2 regions of the Bradyrhizobium sp. USDA 4516 genome follow, and region 2 is predicted to be linked to the other one. Evidence: predicted binding sites of a transcription regulator. Region 2 holds the regulator's gene; the other holds the start of a gene.
What was found. Region 2 encodes LexA, which represses DNA repair genes until DNA is damaged. Its sites were predicted from a motif close to TGTTCNNNNTGTGTTCNG; they were not measured.

Region 1: ACVI1L_RS20620 (ribonuclease T2 family protein) is a predicted target of LexA. The motif match lies at 3,662-3,679, and genes of this name have one in related genera.

What each region holds. Positions count from the first base shown of each region.
Region 1 covers NZ_JBSRXT010000001.1:4,439,401-4,447,152, forward strand. The annotation lists gene uvrC (excinuclease ABC subunit UvrC) at 1-200, opposite strand, end outside; gene ACVI1L_RS20605 (outer membrane protein) at 467-1,090, shown strand; gene ACVI1L_RS20610 (cold-shock protein) at 1,364-1,576, opposite strand; gene ACVI1L_RS20615 (23S rRNA (adenine(2030)-N(6))-methyltransferase RlmJ) at 1,838-2,698, opposite strand; gene ACVI1L_RS20620 (ribonuclease T2 family protein) at 2,932-3,618, opposite strand; gene ACVI1L_RS20625 (hypothetical protein) at 3,733-4,209, opposite strand; gene ACVI1L_RS20630 (hypothetical protein) at 4,376-4,675, shown strand; gene ACVI1L_RS20635 (DUF3617 domain-containing protein) at 4,719-5,249, shown strand; gene ACVI1L_RS20640 (TonB-dependent siderophore receptor) at 5,970-7,752, shown strand, end outside.
Region 2 covers NZ_JBSRXT010000001.1:7,759,310-7,767,061, forward strand. The annotation lists gene ACVI1L_RS35760 (serine hydroxymethyltransferase) at 1-338, shown strand, start outside; gene ACVI1L_RS35765 (hypothetical protein) at 426-581, shown strand; gene ACVI1L_RS35770 (HAD family hydrolase) at 1,019-1,651, shown strand; gene ACVI1L_RS35775 (molybdopterin molybdotransferase MoeA) at 1,671-2,882, shown strand; gene lexA (transcriptional repressor LexA) at 3,126-3,830, shown strand; gene ACVI1L_RS35785 (hypothetical protein) at 4,087-4,515, shown strand; gene ACVI1L_RS35790 (hypothetical protein) at 4,661-4,888, shown strand; gene ACVI1L_RS35795 (ComEC/Rec2 family competence protein) at 4,885-7,170, opposite strand; gene ACVI1L_RS35800 (MFS transporter) at 7,603-7,752, shown strand, end outside.

The sequences.
Region 1 (7,752 bases), 3.3 Mb from region 2:
TCGGCGGCGTCCTCCGAAGTCTCGGGCAGGCGCGCCTCGTCCTCCTCCTCGGCGGCGGAGGTTTCGGGATCGACGTCGCTTGTATCGAGCGTCAGATCGTCCTGCGGCAGGTCGGACTTCGAACCGCGCCGTGGCTTGGGGGCAGCCTTGGAGTCAACCTTGGGGGCCGGCGTCGGGCGCTCGGGAGAATCGTGAACCATGGGCCGTAAACTAAGTGCTTGGGCGAGCGGTCGCCAGCGTTGACGGCACCTACAAAAAGCACCTCGATTGCAGGAGGTTACCGGCCCCGCACGGGCGCCGGGAGGGGGTGCGTAACACCTTGTTAAGACTGATGAGCGGGCCGGTAACCCGGCTTAACAGCCCTTTAACTTAAAACTCTCGATAAACCTTAGCGAAAAAAGTGGAATTCCGTAACCACGCCGGCCCTCGCCGGCGGGCTGCGGCAGTTGCGTTCTGGAGAGTACCAATGACCCGGTTTGTTGCGCGTGCGCTGGCACTGATCGTTGCAGGCTGGACGACCTCGGCCGCGTCGGCCGACCTCAATTACGGATCGCCCTATACCGTCTATCAGCCGCTCAATGCCTATAGCTGGGCCGGCCCCTATCTCGGCGGCAATGTCGGCTATGGCTGGGGCTCGGTGGAGAACAACCCGACCAAGCCGTCCGGTTTCGTCGGCGGTGTACAGGCCGGCTACAACTTCCAGAACGGCTCCCCCTGGGTGTTCGGTATCGAGGCCGATATCCAGGGCACCACAGCCGACGACCGGTTCGCGCCGTGGAAGTTCTCCAACCCGTGGTTCGGCACGGTGCGCGGCCGCGCCGGCTATGCGGTCAATAACGTGCTGTTCTACGCGACCGGCGGTCTCGCCTTCGGCGAACTGCGCGGCGAGACGTTCGGCATCACGGAGAGCCACACCAATGCGGGCTTCACCGTCGGTGCCGGCGCCGAAATGGGCTTTGCCCCGCACTGGAGCGCCAAGATCGAGTATCTCTACGTCGACCTTGCCAACAGCAATTTCACGATCACCGGTGGTGTGTCGAACGGCTACAGCTTCAGCCTGGTTCGCGCCGGCATCAACTATCACTTCTGAGAACAAGAAAACGTCAACCATCAACTCCCGGCCGCGCCTTGCGCGGCCGGGTTTTTCTTTGTGTTGATGATCTCAACGTCGCGCATGCGACATGCATGCCGCGGCGTGCGCGAATCCAATCGGTGGGCCGCACGTGTGGGATATGCGGCTCCGCCGGTCGCGTCCGCATCATGCAGGTGGTCATCCAGCGAGCGCCAGCCACGCGCTCGGCAGCCAACTCACACGCAACGCCTCATTCGGTGTTCATTCCGAGCCGCGCATCGCGAGCGCTCGTCATGAGACCACCAGGTTGACCGCCTTCGGGCCCTTGCCCTTCTTGTCGGGCTCAACCTCGAACGTAATGCGTTGTCCTTCAGTCAGGTCCTTCAATCCTGCACGCTCGACAGCTGTGATGTGAACGAACACATCGCGGCCGCCATCATCAGGCTTGATGAAGCCGTAGCCACGCTCTCCGTTGAAGAACTTGACTGTCCCAGTCATGGCCATCGGGAAACTCCTCCCCCGTATTGCTCCACCGCTACGCGCACGCCGCGTAGCGGTTGACCGACATTCGCTTGTCGGAAGCTTGGCCACCTGAACAGGCCGGCGTCACGCCGCCGGTCTGCCTGGATTTATTTCGGCCTTGTCACTCCGCCGCAACCATTCGCGGAAGCGGAACGTAAAGCCAGTCGTAACAGGATGAGCATAATACGGTTCCGCGCAAATTGCCTATGCTCAAAATTGAACTTTTCAGTAGGAGGTTGTCGATCATGGTTTAGGCGTCTCGAGTCTGAAGCGTCCCGCGCCGCCTTGACCGAGCGGCTTCTCGAGTTCGGGCAGGATGATCTTCAACTCATTCGCCAGCGTCCACGGCGGATTCACCAGCAAAAGCCCTGTGGAAACGAGGCCTGCGCCTGCTTCTTGCGGTGCCACACTGAATTCCAATCGCAGGCATTTGCCGGCGGGCCGGCTGCTTGCTGCTGCAGCAGCCACACTGCGCGTTAGCTCATCGGTGGCTCTCCGGGTTTTTACGGGGTACCACAAAAGATACGAGCCGGTCGGCCACTTCGCGTACGCTTCCGTGAAAGCACTGGCCAGCCGCTCGAACTCGTCCTTCGCTTCGAACGGCGGATCGATCAGCACCAGGCCGCGCCGTTCGTTCGGCGGCACGAATGCGGGCAGCGCCATCCAGCCGTCGAGATCGACGACGCGCGCTTGCGCGTCGCGTCGCAGCGCGTCGATCAGTTGTTTGCGCGCCGTCGGTTCGATCTCGCAGGCGGTGAGGCGATCTTGCGGACGCAGCAGCGCCCGCGCGATCAACGGCGAACCAGGATAGGCTTTCAGCTCGCCTTTCGGATTGAATGCTCTGACGATGTCGAGATAGGGCGCGATCAGCGGCAATGCCTGGTCGGAGAGCCGCGCCTGCATCAGCCGCGCGATGCCGGTGAGCCATTCGCCGCCGCGCTGCGCTTCGCTCGACGTCAAATCATAGAGACCGGCGCCGGCATGGGTGTCGATGACGCGGAACGGCGCCGGCTTGTCCTGCAGATAGGTGAGCATGCGCACCAGCACGATGTGCTTGATGACGTCGGCAAAGCTGCCGGCATGAAAGGCGTGACGGTAGTTCATGTGATGATCGTGCTGCGCTCCCAAAGGGTGCGCATGTTGTACTCGTCATGCCCGGGCTTGTCCCGGCCTTCGCTAAAGCTTCGGCGGGGGTAACGTCCGAGCTCGGCGAAGCCTTGGCGTAGCCGGCTCCCAGGCATCTGCGCCTTATCTTGCTTGTTTCGCGATGGCGCAGGTGGCCGGGACATGCTGCGCGACGACGCGCAGCGCGGGTCTGCCGGCCATGACCCAGAGTTTCAGCCGCCGCGAACCGGCGGCATCAGCACCTGATCGCGGCGGCAGGCGCGGCGGTCGATTTCCTCGCAGGAGCGGAATTGCAGATCCTTGCTGAGGCAGATCCGCACCTCGCTGAGCCGCTTGCTGTCGCAGGTCACCGAGATCGCGGAGTTGCTGAGGCCCGGATTGACCTTGATGAATGCCGTCTCCAGCTCGTCGGGCGCGACCGTCTTCGGCTCCGACAATTGCAGGAATTCCTCGGGGATCTTCACCGTGGCGCGGGCCTTGCGGATGGCTTCGAAATAGGCGCGCTCGCCGAGACCGGAGCAGGTGCCGTGCTTGTCCCACTCGTTGTAGATCAGCCCGGGCGCCGGCATCAGGTCGAGCATCGAGCTCATGATGCTGCGGGCGAGTCGCGGCGAAGGCCGCTGGCAGTATTCCGGAAAGCCCCGCTCATATTGCGGCCACAGGCCGTGCACCACGAAGGAATAGGGCCGTCCGCCGCATTGCGCCTGCGTGCCGCGGCCGTTGTTGCCGCGCTCGCTCGCCGCCTCGCAGAACGAGGGCGACCACGACAGCGACAGCACATAGAAATCGAACTCACCGGGCGCATTCTGGCGGCGATCCTGGGCCGACGCCCCGACCGCACCGCACAGAATAATGGCAACCGAAATCAAAAATCGGGAAATCGTGTCCAACCGAGGCATCAAAACGCTCCCTCACTCGACCGCCCAGAGCCTAGCAGGCCGCGAGAACATTTCAAGAACAAAAAGCCGCCGTCCAAATGGCGGCGGCTCCTGCTTTAGCAATCTGGTCGGAGATCAGGGCCGCGCGGCCTTGCAGGACGGGTTATAGGTCCAGTTGCGGTCGAGCCCCGCGACGCACCATTCGACGCCCTGATTGATGCTGGCAAAGCCGCCGTCCTCGATGATCGAATAGTGCACCTTGCGCACTTTGCCGTCGCTCAGCATCGCCTCGCCCGTGCAATAACGGCGCGGGATATTGTCGGACTGCCAGGGGCGGAAGGCGGTTTCGTGAATCCCGTTGAAGCCGGTGATCACGAGCGGCGAATTCCAGAAGGTGGCTTCCTTTTCCTGGAATTGCGTGCTGATGACCGTCAGGGCCTTCTCGCATGGGGCCACATTGCCGTCATAGCGCGGGCCGGACAGCCAGAAGTTCATTTCGAGCGGATTGGCGGCCTGGGCCGTACCCCCGAAAGCCAGCAGGCCGACCGCGAGTGCGGCGCCGAGGCCGAGCTTGCGGCCGAGTTTATTGCGGGAGTTGAACAGGTTGCGCATGGGAATCCACCCGATTATCCGATGCCGCGGACGGTGCCGCGAAGCCCCGGCAAGGTCAAGTGCAGGGCGGCAACACCTGCGGAGAAGTCCACTTTGGGGAGCCGGCTCGTTCTTTTCACGGTCGCCGGCGCACTCTATGTTGGCTCGAAGCGAAATGGAGTCTGCGATGCGAAGGAAATTGGCCGCGTGCCTGGTTGCCGTTTGCGGGATGCTGGCCGTTGTGCCGGCGCGGGCGGATTGGATGCAGCCGGTACCGCCGTTCAAGGGCAATGATACCGGCGGTATCATCGCCTATACGCTGGCGACCCAGAGCGACGCCCGGCAACTCGCAGTCGATCACTGCGCCTCCTACGGCAAGGTGGTTAAGTTCCTTGCGATGCAGAACTATCCGGGCGGCTACATCTCTTTCGCCTGTCGCTGGGTGCCCTATGGCGCAGCCCAGAGGCCGCTGCGCACGCTCTACTGAGCGCGCACCGGATCTTTCGATCGTTCAGCCGGGAGCCGACCGCATGACCCGACAGCTTGCCTTGCTTGGTTCGGCTGTGTGCCTTGTCCTGTCCGCTGGCGCCGCAAGTGCCGTCGACCTGCCGATCCGCAAGGCCGGTCTGTGGGAGATGAAGATGGTGCGCACCGGCGGGCCGATGCCCGAAATCACCATGCAGCACTGCACCGACGAGACCACCGACAAGGAGATGAGCGCGGCGGCCTCGCCGATGGCCAAGGAAGTCTGCTCGAAGCAGGATATCCAGAAGACCGCGACCGGCTATGTCAGCGACAGCGTCTGCAGCGTCGCCGGCATGACGATGCAGAGCCATGCCGAGATCGTCGGCGATTTCAATTCCGCCTACACGGTGAAGAGCACCTCGCATGCCGAGGGCGGCGCGGCCGGCTCGCGTGACACCACGATGACCATCGAGGCGAAATGGCTCGGCGCCTGCAAGAGCGACCAGAAGGCCGGCGACATCATCATGCCCGGCGGCATGAAGATGAACGTCAAGGACATGGAAAAGCTGAAGGGCCTCATGCCCAAGCAGAAGTAGCGCGCAGCGCATCCGGCTGTTGCCGGGCGCCCGAATGCATCGCCTCGCATGCTGAGAGGCTGCGCAGCTTGCACCACCATCACTTCGAGTAGCTCGCGACAAAATTGCAAAGCAATCTTGCGCTGAGGCGATGTGAAATCCATCCGATCCCTCCCCGTCATCCCCGCGCAAAGGCGAAGCCTTTGCGCGGGGATGACGGTTCACCGCGTTCGTGCGCTCCTTGGCGCGCGATGACGTCGACGGATGCAACATCATCGAATGATCGCCGCGTGCTCCCGCGTTCGAGACTCTCTGCGAGAGACGACGCGCATCGCATTCGCATTCGTTGTGTCGAAAGCCTGACGCGCCAACATGTCGTTTTGAATCGTTCCAGCGTTGCGCATCTTGAATCACTCCAGTGTTGCGCTTCGTTTCTGCTTCCATCGATTCTATTTTGCGCGTGTGGAATTTCGATCATCCCGCCGATAGAAGTCCGCCCCAATCGATGCCGGCCTTGTCGCAAACGCGACTCGATCGATGTCGGCGTAAGGCAATGTGGGGATTTGTTCGGTGGGAATGGCTTCGTTGCGGAGCAAGCGCGGCTTGCTCGCATCAACGGCTGCGATCAATGCGGCGCTACTCGGTTCGGTCATACTTGTGCCAATGGGTGCAGACGTCGCCAGCGCTCAGGCGCAGACAAGTCCTCCGCAGAGCAATGTCAGCGAACTTCCCGCAGTGACGGTGGATGAACCTGGCGCCGCAAAAAAGCGCGGTGCCGTCGTTTCAAGTCAGAATACCAGGACTTCGCGCGCGGTCGCGGCGAACCGGCGCCGCAGTGCCTCGGCGTCCGCCCAGAGTCAGGCTCCGCGGTCGCAAGGCACAGGTGGCGCGATCGGTACGACGACGGGTTACGTCGCGACCGCCAGCACTGCCGGCACCAAGACCAGCACAGCGCTGATCGAAACGCCGCAGTCGCTTTCGGTCGTGACGCAAAAGGAGCTAAGGGATCGCAACGTTCAGACGCTCAAGGACGCCGTCAGCTACACGCCCGGCGTGACGACCACGGCGTTCGGCTATGATCCAAGGTTCGATAGTTTCTACATCCGTGGCTTCGACGCGACCTATACAGGGATCTATCGCGACGGCCTGCGCCAGGGCGGCGGCAACTTCGCAATTCCCAAGATCGAACCCTACGGTCTCGACAGCGTGTCGATCCTCCGCGGACCAGCCTCGGGCCTCTATGGCCTCGGCTCTCCGGGAGGCATCGTGGATGTCACGACCAAGCGGCCGCCGTTGACGGCATTCGGTGAGGTGCAGCTGCAGGGCGGCACCTACGACCGTTACCAGGGCAGTTTCGATGTCGGTGGTCCGGTGCCCGGCAGCGATCAGCTGTACTACCGGCTGACGGGCCTGCTTCGCGACGCAAAGACCTGGTACCCCGGCAACGACGACGATCGCGCCTATATCGCGCCGGCGCTGACCTGGCGGCCCGACGCCGACACGTCCTTCACCATCCTGAGCGAATATCAAAGCAGCCGAACCGCCGCGAGCATCGGCAACTTCCGCACGCCTGACGGACAGTTGACCAACATCTATTCGAATGATCCGGCGTTCAGCGCGATGGATCAGAAGCAATATCGCATCGGTTACGCGTTCGAGCACAATGTCGACGACGTGTGGACGGTGCGGCAGAACTTCCGCTTCTACCAGGTCGACGTCGACGCGAAATACACCGAGATCGATTCAATCGACAGCAGCACCAATCTGGCGTCGCGGTCCGCGTGGCGGATCCTGGACAGCTTCAACACGGTGACGCTCGACAATCAGGCCGAGGCCAAGTTCATGCTCGGCGCGATCAAGAATACCGTGCTGTTCGGCGTCGACTACGGTCACTCCTACTACAACGACAAGATCGGTTACGGCCCGGCGCCCGATCTCAATCTCCTGACCATGAACTACGGCGCCCAGGCCATCGCGACGCCGGCATTCTCGATCTTCAACAAGCAGTCGACCGACGAGGTCGGTGTCTATGCGCAGGAGCAGGCCAAGCTCGGAGGCTTTATTCTGACGCTCAACGGCCGCCAGAGCTGGGTGTCGCAGACCACGACCGCGGGTCTCGACGGCGTGCCGTCAACGCAGAAGGCGACCGCCTTCACGGGCCGTGCGGGCCTGAGCTACGTCTTCGACAACGGCATTGCGCCCTATATCAGCTACGCGACGGCATTCGCCCCGCAGGTCGGCGTCGACGCATCCGGATTGCCGTTCAGGCCGACCACCGGCGAGCAGAAGGAAGTGGGCATCAAGTACCAGATGCCGAACGTTCCGGTGCTGTTGACCGCCGCGGTGTTCGACATCACGCAGGACAATGTGCTGCGTACCGATCCGAACAACATGGCATTCCAGGCAGCGACCGGGCAGGTCGAATCCAAGGGTGTGGAGCTCGAGGCGAAGCTCGCGCTCAAGCAGGGATTTGATCTCACCGCCGCCTACACCCATCTCAACGTCGTGATCACGCAGGGCAATC
Region 2 (7,752 bases):
GCGGAACCGATAATCACATGATGGTTGTGGATACGGTGGCCAGCGTCGGCGTGGACGGCGGCGCGGCCGAGAACATCCTCGACGCCGTCGGGATCACCGCAAACAAGCAGATCATTCCCGACGATCCGCGTCCGCCGCTCAAGCCGAGCGGCATTCGCCTCGGGACGCCGGCGGCGACCACGCGCGGCATGGGCGAGCCCGAAATGCGCCTCATCGCCGAACTCATTGCGGAGTCCCTCCGGTCGAAGGGAGATGCAGAGGTCGTCAAGCGACTGAGGTCGAACAGCGTCGAGATGTGCCGCGCCTTCCCCGTTCCGGGGATCGCGCCGTCCTCATAGGCGGCCGAGCCGCGTTCCTGTTCCGCGTCCGTCGCGTCACTCGGCAGGTCGTGAAGGTTCCCAGGGGAAGGACCGGAACGGAAATCGATGCTGTTCGTTGGACCGCATGATCTCGAAAGACGGAGCGTCCCCGCCGTGACCCGGAAAACCTTGCAAGCACGCTCGGAACAGGCGCTCGTCGTCATCATTCTCAGCACCGGTGCGCTGATCGGTTACCTCGGCCTGGCACTGTCCAGGCTGTGAGAGCGACGCCGGCGGGCACCAAGCCGCCGGCAGGCATCAAGTCGCTTGGTACCCTGAAAGCGCGCGCGCGTGCCACTGAGTTGCCCGACGCGGCAAGCCAAGCCCCGTAGCAAAAATATAGGGTGAAACGAAGAGCAAGGCTCGGACAGATCATGTCGCGAGAATACGGATGTTTGACGCACAAGCGACGACACCCGCCGTCGTCCCGGCGAAGGCCGGGACCCATTACCCCAAATCTCAATTGTTGCGCGACGCTGCGGCCACGATCCCGTTCCTGATCAAATGCGGTGGTTATGGGTCCGGCCTTCGCCGGGACGACGGTGGTGTGCGCGGGAACAGTCTCGCGATGAATGCAACGCCACGTACAATCCACACACCGGTCACTGAAATCGAGGACATTGCCGCCTGGCCGCCATTCTCGTACACGGTTTCATGCAATGACCTCGCAATTCACTCCCAACTCCGTCGACGTGCTGCTGTTCGATATCGGCCGCGTCGTGCTCGACATCAACTTTGACAGGGTGATGGCGCGCTGGGCGCAGCATGCCGGCTGTGCGCCTGCCGAGCTCGCCACGCGCTTTGTCGTCGACGACAGTTTCAAGCATCACGAGATCGGCCGGATCGACGACACAGCGTTCTTCGAAAGCCTGCGCCAAACGCTCGGCATCAACATCACGGACGCCCAGTTCCTCGAAGGCTGGAACGCGATCTTCACCGGCGAGATGCCGGGCATCGCCCCGCTGCTCGCGGCGGCCGCCAAGCGGATGCCGCTCTACGCCTTCTCCAACACCAATCCGGCCCATGTCGCGCATTTCTCGGTCACGCACGCCGAGCTGCTCAGCCATTTCCGCAACGTCTTCCTGTCCTCGAGCATCGGCTTCCGCAAACCCGACGCCGAGGCCTATGATCATGTGGTAAAAGCCATCGGCGTGCCGGCGTCGCAGATCCTGTTTTTCGACGACCTGGCCGCCAATATCGAAGGTGCGCGGGCGCGCGGCCTTCATGCTATCCACGTGACGTCGACGGATGACGTGGCAAGGGCTTTGACCGCACTTGGTATTGAAACTTAGGAATTGAGGAGCTCTGAGCGTGGCCCTGATGCCGGTTGCCGATGCCCTGTCCGCCGTCCTCGCCGGCGCCGAACCGCTGCCGGAGGAGATGGTCGCGCTCGATGCCGCCTACCACCGCACGCTTGCGCACGACCTCGCGGCGCTCCGCACCCAGCCGCCGCAGCCGATGTCGGCGATGGACGGCTATGCAGTGCGCGCCGCCGATGCGGCCGATCTAAAGGCCCGGCTCAAGGTGATCGGCGAAGTCGCCGCCGGACGGCCGTTCGAGCGGACGGTCGGCGCCGGCGAGGCGGTGCGGATCTTCACCGGCGGCGTGATCCCCAATGGCGCCGACGCTGTGATCATCCAGGAAGACACCGCCGTCGACGGCGACCACATCACGATCTCGGAGGCCGCCAGCGTCGGGCGGCACATCCGCCCGGCCGGGGTCGACTTCCGTGAGGGCGAGGTGCTGCTCGCCGGCGGCAGCCGCCTGTCCGACCGCGCGCTGTCGCTGGCGGCCGCCATGAACTATCCGGAACTTGCGGTGCGCCGCCGCCCGAAGGTCGCGGTGCTGGCGACCGGCGACGAGCTGGTGATGCCGGGCTCGCAGCCCGGTCCCGGCCAGATCGTCTATTCCAACGGCTACGCGCTGCGGGCGCTGGCGCGCGCCGAAGGCGCCGAGACCCTCGACCTCGGCGTTGCCGCCGACACGGTAGAGGCGACCACGGCGGGCATCCGCCGGGCACGCGAGGCCGGCGCCGATGTCCTCATCACGACAGGCGGCGCCTCGGTCGGCGACCACGATCTCGTCAAGCGGTCGCTGGAAGCCGAGGGCGTCGAGATGGCGTTCTGGCGGATTGCGATGCGGCCCGGCAAGCCGATGATGCATGGCCGGCTCGGCGCGATGCGGGTGATCGGTCTGCCCGGCAATCCGGTGTCGTCCTATGTCTGCGCCTTCCTGTTCCTGGTGCCGTTGATTCGGGCGCTGAGCGGCCGGAAAGTGATTCATCATCGCCGCGCGAGCGCCCTGCTCGGCCGCGACCTCGCCGCCAACGACCAGCGCGAGGACTATCTGCGTGCGCGGCTCGAAGCGCGCGAGGACGGCACGCTGATCGCAACGCCGGTGACGCAGCAGGACTCGTCGCTGCTCGGGAATCTCGCTGCGGCACGGGCACTTCTCGTGCGTCCGCCGTTTGCGGCAGCTGCCGTCAAGGGCAGCGAATGCGAGATTCTGACACTGCCCGAATAGGGTTTTCGCGCCCCGCCGATTGTGCGTTGCCCGACGCGTTCACCGGAAATTAAGTGGTTGCGGAACACATATCGAACATATAGTGTCCGTTCATGATTTGTTTCGAGTACTGGTGTCTACAATCGGGAAGCCGCGTGGAAGCAGGTGCATCGAGCACATGCTCCTGAGGTCAGGCCCGGCCTGCAGGCCCCACCAGAAGAGTCTCGGAATCGAACGACGCTATCAACCGGGGGAATACTCGAGATGCTCACGCGCAAACAGTACGAACTACTGCGTTTCATCAATGAACGTCTGAAAGAGGCCGGCGTACCGCCCTCCTTCGACGAGATGAAGGATGCGCTCGACCTGCGCTCGAAGTCCGGTATCCACCGCCTGATCACTGCGCTGGAGGAACGCGGTTTCATCCGCCGCCTGCCGAACCGCGCCCGCGCCATCGAGGTCATCAAGCTGCCCGAACTCTCGGCCGGCGGCGGCAACGGCCGCCGCGGCTTCACGCCCAGCGTCATCGAAGGCACCCTCGGCCGGCGCGCCAGCACGCCGCCGATTGCCGAGGACGACGGCAACCGTCCGGTCGCGGTCCCCGTGATGGGCCGGATCGCCGCCGGTACGCCGATCGAGGCGCTGCAGACCCGCAGCCACACCATCAGCGTGCCGCCCGACATGCTCGGTGCCGGCGAGCACTATGCGCTCGAGGTGCGCGGCGACTCGATGGTCGATGCCGGTATCCTCGACGGCGACATGGCGCTGATCCAGCGCAACGACGTCGCCAATACCGGCGACATCGTGGTGGCGCTGATCGACGAGGAGGAAGCCACCCTGAAGCGCTTCCGCCGCCGCGGCGCATCGATCGCGCTCGAGCCGGCCAACACCGCCTATGAAGTGCGCATCCTGCCGCCGAACCGGGTCCGCATCCAGGGCAAGCTGATCGGCCTTTATCGCAAATACTGAATTGCAAATACTTGCGGCGGCCGGGAACGAGCAACACGTCGGATCGTTCCTTGCATGATAGTGTAGCGTACGGCCTGCCCGATGCGCTCCGATACCTCTCGCGCAGCGTCGCGTGTTTGTGATCGGAGCGATCTCGGACCAGTCGTACAATCGCCCAGAAACGAGCAGACGCTCGTTCGCTATCGTCCACTCTGGTAGAGGCCCTAATGCCTCAAGGAGAGGCACGGGTCGCTACCTCGAAATGAGGAGCCATCCGATGTGTGACTATAGTCTGCACGCCGTGGCATCGCGCCCCGCCATTGTCGGAGAGACGCTGATCACGACGACGTTCCGCGGCACGTCGACCCGCGGCTTTGCTTCGGAGAATGACCCCACTGTCGCGGTCTGCATGCTGCCGGGCACCGAGCTCGCTTTCGCCGAGAACGTTCGCTACGACAGCCGCTGGATCTGGACCAAGACGCTGAACTATCGCGTCGGCGTGTTCAACGAAGTCGAGCCCGACGTGCCTGATCGGCATCATGACGCGGTCGAATTCCCCGACGGCAGCCATGTGCTGGTGACCCAGCTGGTCGAGGGACAGCGCGTCAGCGTGCTGCAATTGCCGGCGCTGCATCCGCCGGTCGAGCAGAAGCCGAAGGTTGTGGAGCGGCGGCCCTCCGCATTCGCAACCCTGTTTTTGGGTTGAGCGCATCGTCGCCGCGGAATGAGCTGTTCGGCGGCGGATGACCTAAGCAATTTCGGGCGACCCCGGACTCCCGCTTCCGGGGCGCTGAAGGAGATTTGCGTCGGCCGGCACCTTGGCGCATCATCGGGCACGGAGGACGTGCGCGGTGGTCGATAAGGTCACATGGCAAAAGGCTGGACGCGTCACGGAACCGGGCCGCTACATGTTCCGGTTCGGTTGGCTGACGGTAACGGCCGACGACCTGAAAGTCTGGGAGCAATTTCCCGAGGCTTCCTTCACCCTCGTCAAGAAGCCCGACGCCGGCCCCGACTCCGACGAATACCATCTCGGCCTGTTCGAGCTGCCGAGCGGCCCCTCGCCGGACCACGGCTAATCATCACCCTGCAGATCGGTCTCGGCCGGCGTCGCATCCACCGCAGGCCGCGGCGCGGCGGCGGGCGCGCGCAGCGTCGTTTCGCTCTCGCCGTCGCCGGGAACCGCCGGCGACCACGGCCGGTCGATCCCGCCGGGCTTGACCGCATCGACGGCGTAGCCGTCCCTGATCCTTCGCAGCACCAGCGCGCCGTGGCGGCGCAGCCGCTCGGCATCGATCACCGATGCCGCGCAGCCCTGCGGCGCCGGCCGCGCCGTCACGATCAGGGCTGCGCGCTCGCAGTCGTCCGCCAGCGCCTCCGGCCGGGTCGCCAGCGCGACGAAGGCGCCGCCGGGTCCCTGGGTCACGCAGCCGCCGGCATCGCACGAGACGCCCTCGCCGAGCGACGCATCGGTGGCGGTGCGCGCGTCGGCGTCCGCCGCCAGCCACTCCTTGACCAAAAATGCATCCTTGGCGCTCTGCATCAGATGCAGCCGTCCATCACCGCCACGCACCGCGACATTGCGGCCGTCGCCCGAGATCAGCACGTCCGGCTGCGGCACCCTGAGCGCCCAGACCGAGGCCACCAGCAGCAGCACCGCACCTGACCAGCGCAGCGGCGTGCGCAGCAGCCCGAGCAGGATGATGCCGGCGCTCGCTGCGATCAGCGGCCCGATGCCGAACGCCGCCATGCGGCCGACCGCGCCCGGGAGTGCGGCGACCCATTGCGTCACCAGGATCATCCAGTCGATGCCAAGACCCATGATCGCCCAGAACACGCCGTCGAAGCCGAATGGCATGGCGACGAGTCCGAGCAGGCCGGCCGGCATCACGACCGCCGAGACCACCGGCATCGCCGCGAGGTTGGCGAGCAGCCCGTAGGGCGTCACGCGGTGGAAATGGAACGCGGCATAGGGCGTCGTCGCCAGCCCCGCCACCAGCGAGGCCAGCATCAGCATCGTGAGCTCGCGGCCGCCCCACAGCGCAACCCGCGCAGTTGCCGAATGGTCGGGCGACGCCAGCAGGTTCGGCAGCCCGATCTGCACCAGCGCCACCAGCCCGAGCGTTGCCGCAAACGACATCTGGAAACTGGGATGCACCAGCGCCTCCGGCGCGATCGCGAGCACGATCAGCGCCGCCACCGCCAGCGTCCGGAAGGTGATCGCGCGGCGGTCGACGATCACGGCGAGCAGCACCACGGCGGTCATGAAGAACGACCGCTGCGTCGCAACCTCGGCGCCCGACAGCAGAAGATAGAATGCGGCGGCGACCAGCGCGGCCGCCGCCGCCCATTTCTTGATCGGATGCCCCGCCGTCAGCGCCGGAAACAGCGCGAGCAGCGCGCGCACCGCGAAAAACACGACGCCGGCGACCACGGCCATGTGGTAGCCGGAGATCGACAGCACGTGGCCGAGTCCCGAGATGAACATCGCATCGTTGACCGGCGTCGAGATCGCGTCGCGCCGGCCGGTGAGCAAGGCGGTCGCGATCGCGCGCTGGTCGCCGTCGAGCGTGGTGCGAATCCGCGCGTCGATGGCGTCGCGCAGGCCCTGCATGAAGGCGGCGTAGCGCAGCGCAAAGCCGCCGGTCGCAGGCGGCTCCCTGGTCTTGACGGCGCCCATCACGAAGCCGGAGGCGCCGATGCCCTGGAAATACAGGTCACGGCCGAAATCATAGGAGCCCGGGCGCTGCGGCCCGAGCGGCGGCAACAGCCGCGCCTTCAACTCAACGAAGCTGCCGACATCGGGCGCGGTGCCCTTCTTCACCGAGAGCCGGACCCGATTGAGCTTCGTCATGTCGCGCGGGCTCTCCATCGAAACCACGCGCAGCACGAAACGATCGGTCTTCTCGCGGATGTCGCGCGTCTCGACGAAGCCGGTCAGCGCCACCGAGAACATCGGCCGCGCCAGCACCGTGTGAGCGACGCGCGCCGTCTTCCAGGTCGCCGTCGCAAAGCCCGCGGCCACCGCGGCCAGCAGCGCGATGACGGGAAACACGCTGCGCCGCCGCAGCAGCAGCGCCAGCAGGCAGAGCAGGATTGCGACGGTGGCCGCGACCGACAGCACCGGCTCGTGCTCGGCCGCGAAATAGAACGCGATGCCGGTGCCGAACGCCACCGGCACCCAGGGCAACAGGCGGCCAGCGCCGGCCTCGGCGCGCGCCCATTGCCGCAATGTCTCGACGAGAGGCTTCCAGATGCCGGCGCGCACCGGGAGAAAGCCGCCGACCGGCGCAGCCGTGCGCGGCGGCCACGTCCCCGCGTAGCCGCGTTTGCCGCCCGGCGTCGTGCCCTGCTCCGCCATTCCGCTTGCGATCCCTGCCGGGCGGCAGGCTAGCGGATCGCCCCGTCACCCGACTAGCGGAACGGATGCAGAATACGGACCGGGAACGCCCGGGTATCTGGATCGTCCTGCGCCTTGCCTAGCTCGCGCCGGGCCACGGCTGCCGCCTGCGTCAAATCGATCGAGCCGAAAGTCTCACTAAGATACCGATCACATTAGGAATAGACTGTCCTGATGCCTCCGCTCCCGAAGAGACGGAGATGAGGCAGTGACGGCTCGCGGCACTTGAAGGCCGCTGGAGCTCCTCTCAGGTGGCCACAACTCCCCTGAGATCAGGCGTTGCGGACGAACGCGCAAATCTCGCCTGTAACGCCGTGCACCACGCGCACTCCGCGAGCGGATAGATCGCTGAAAAACGCGAGGAGTAGCGTTTGCATTTGAGAGGAGCAGCACATGGCAATTCAAGTACCAAGCGATTTTCGCCGCGTGATTGTCGCTGCGTCAGTGGGAAACATCATTGAATGGTACGACTTTTATATTTTTGGCAGCCTGGCCGCCGTTCTTTCGGTCAAGTTCTTTGAGCAATCCCACCCCGTCGCAGCC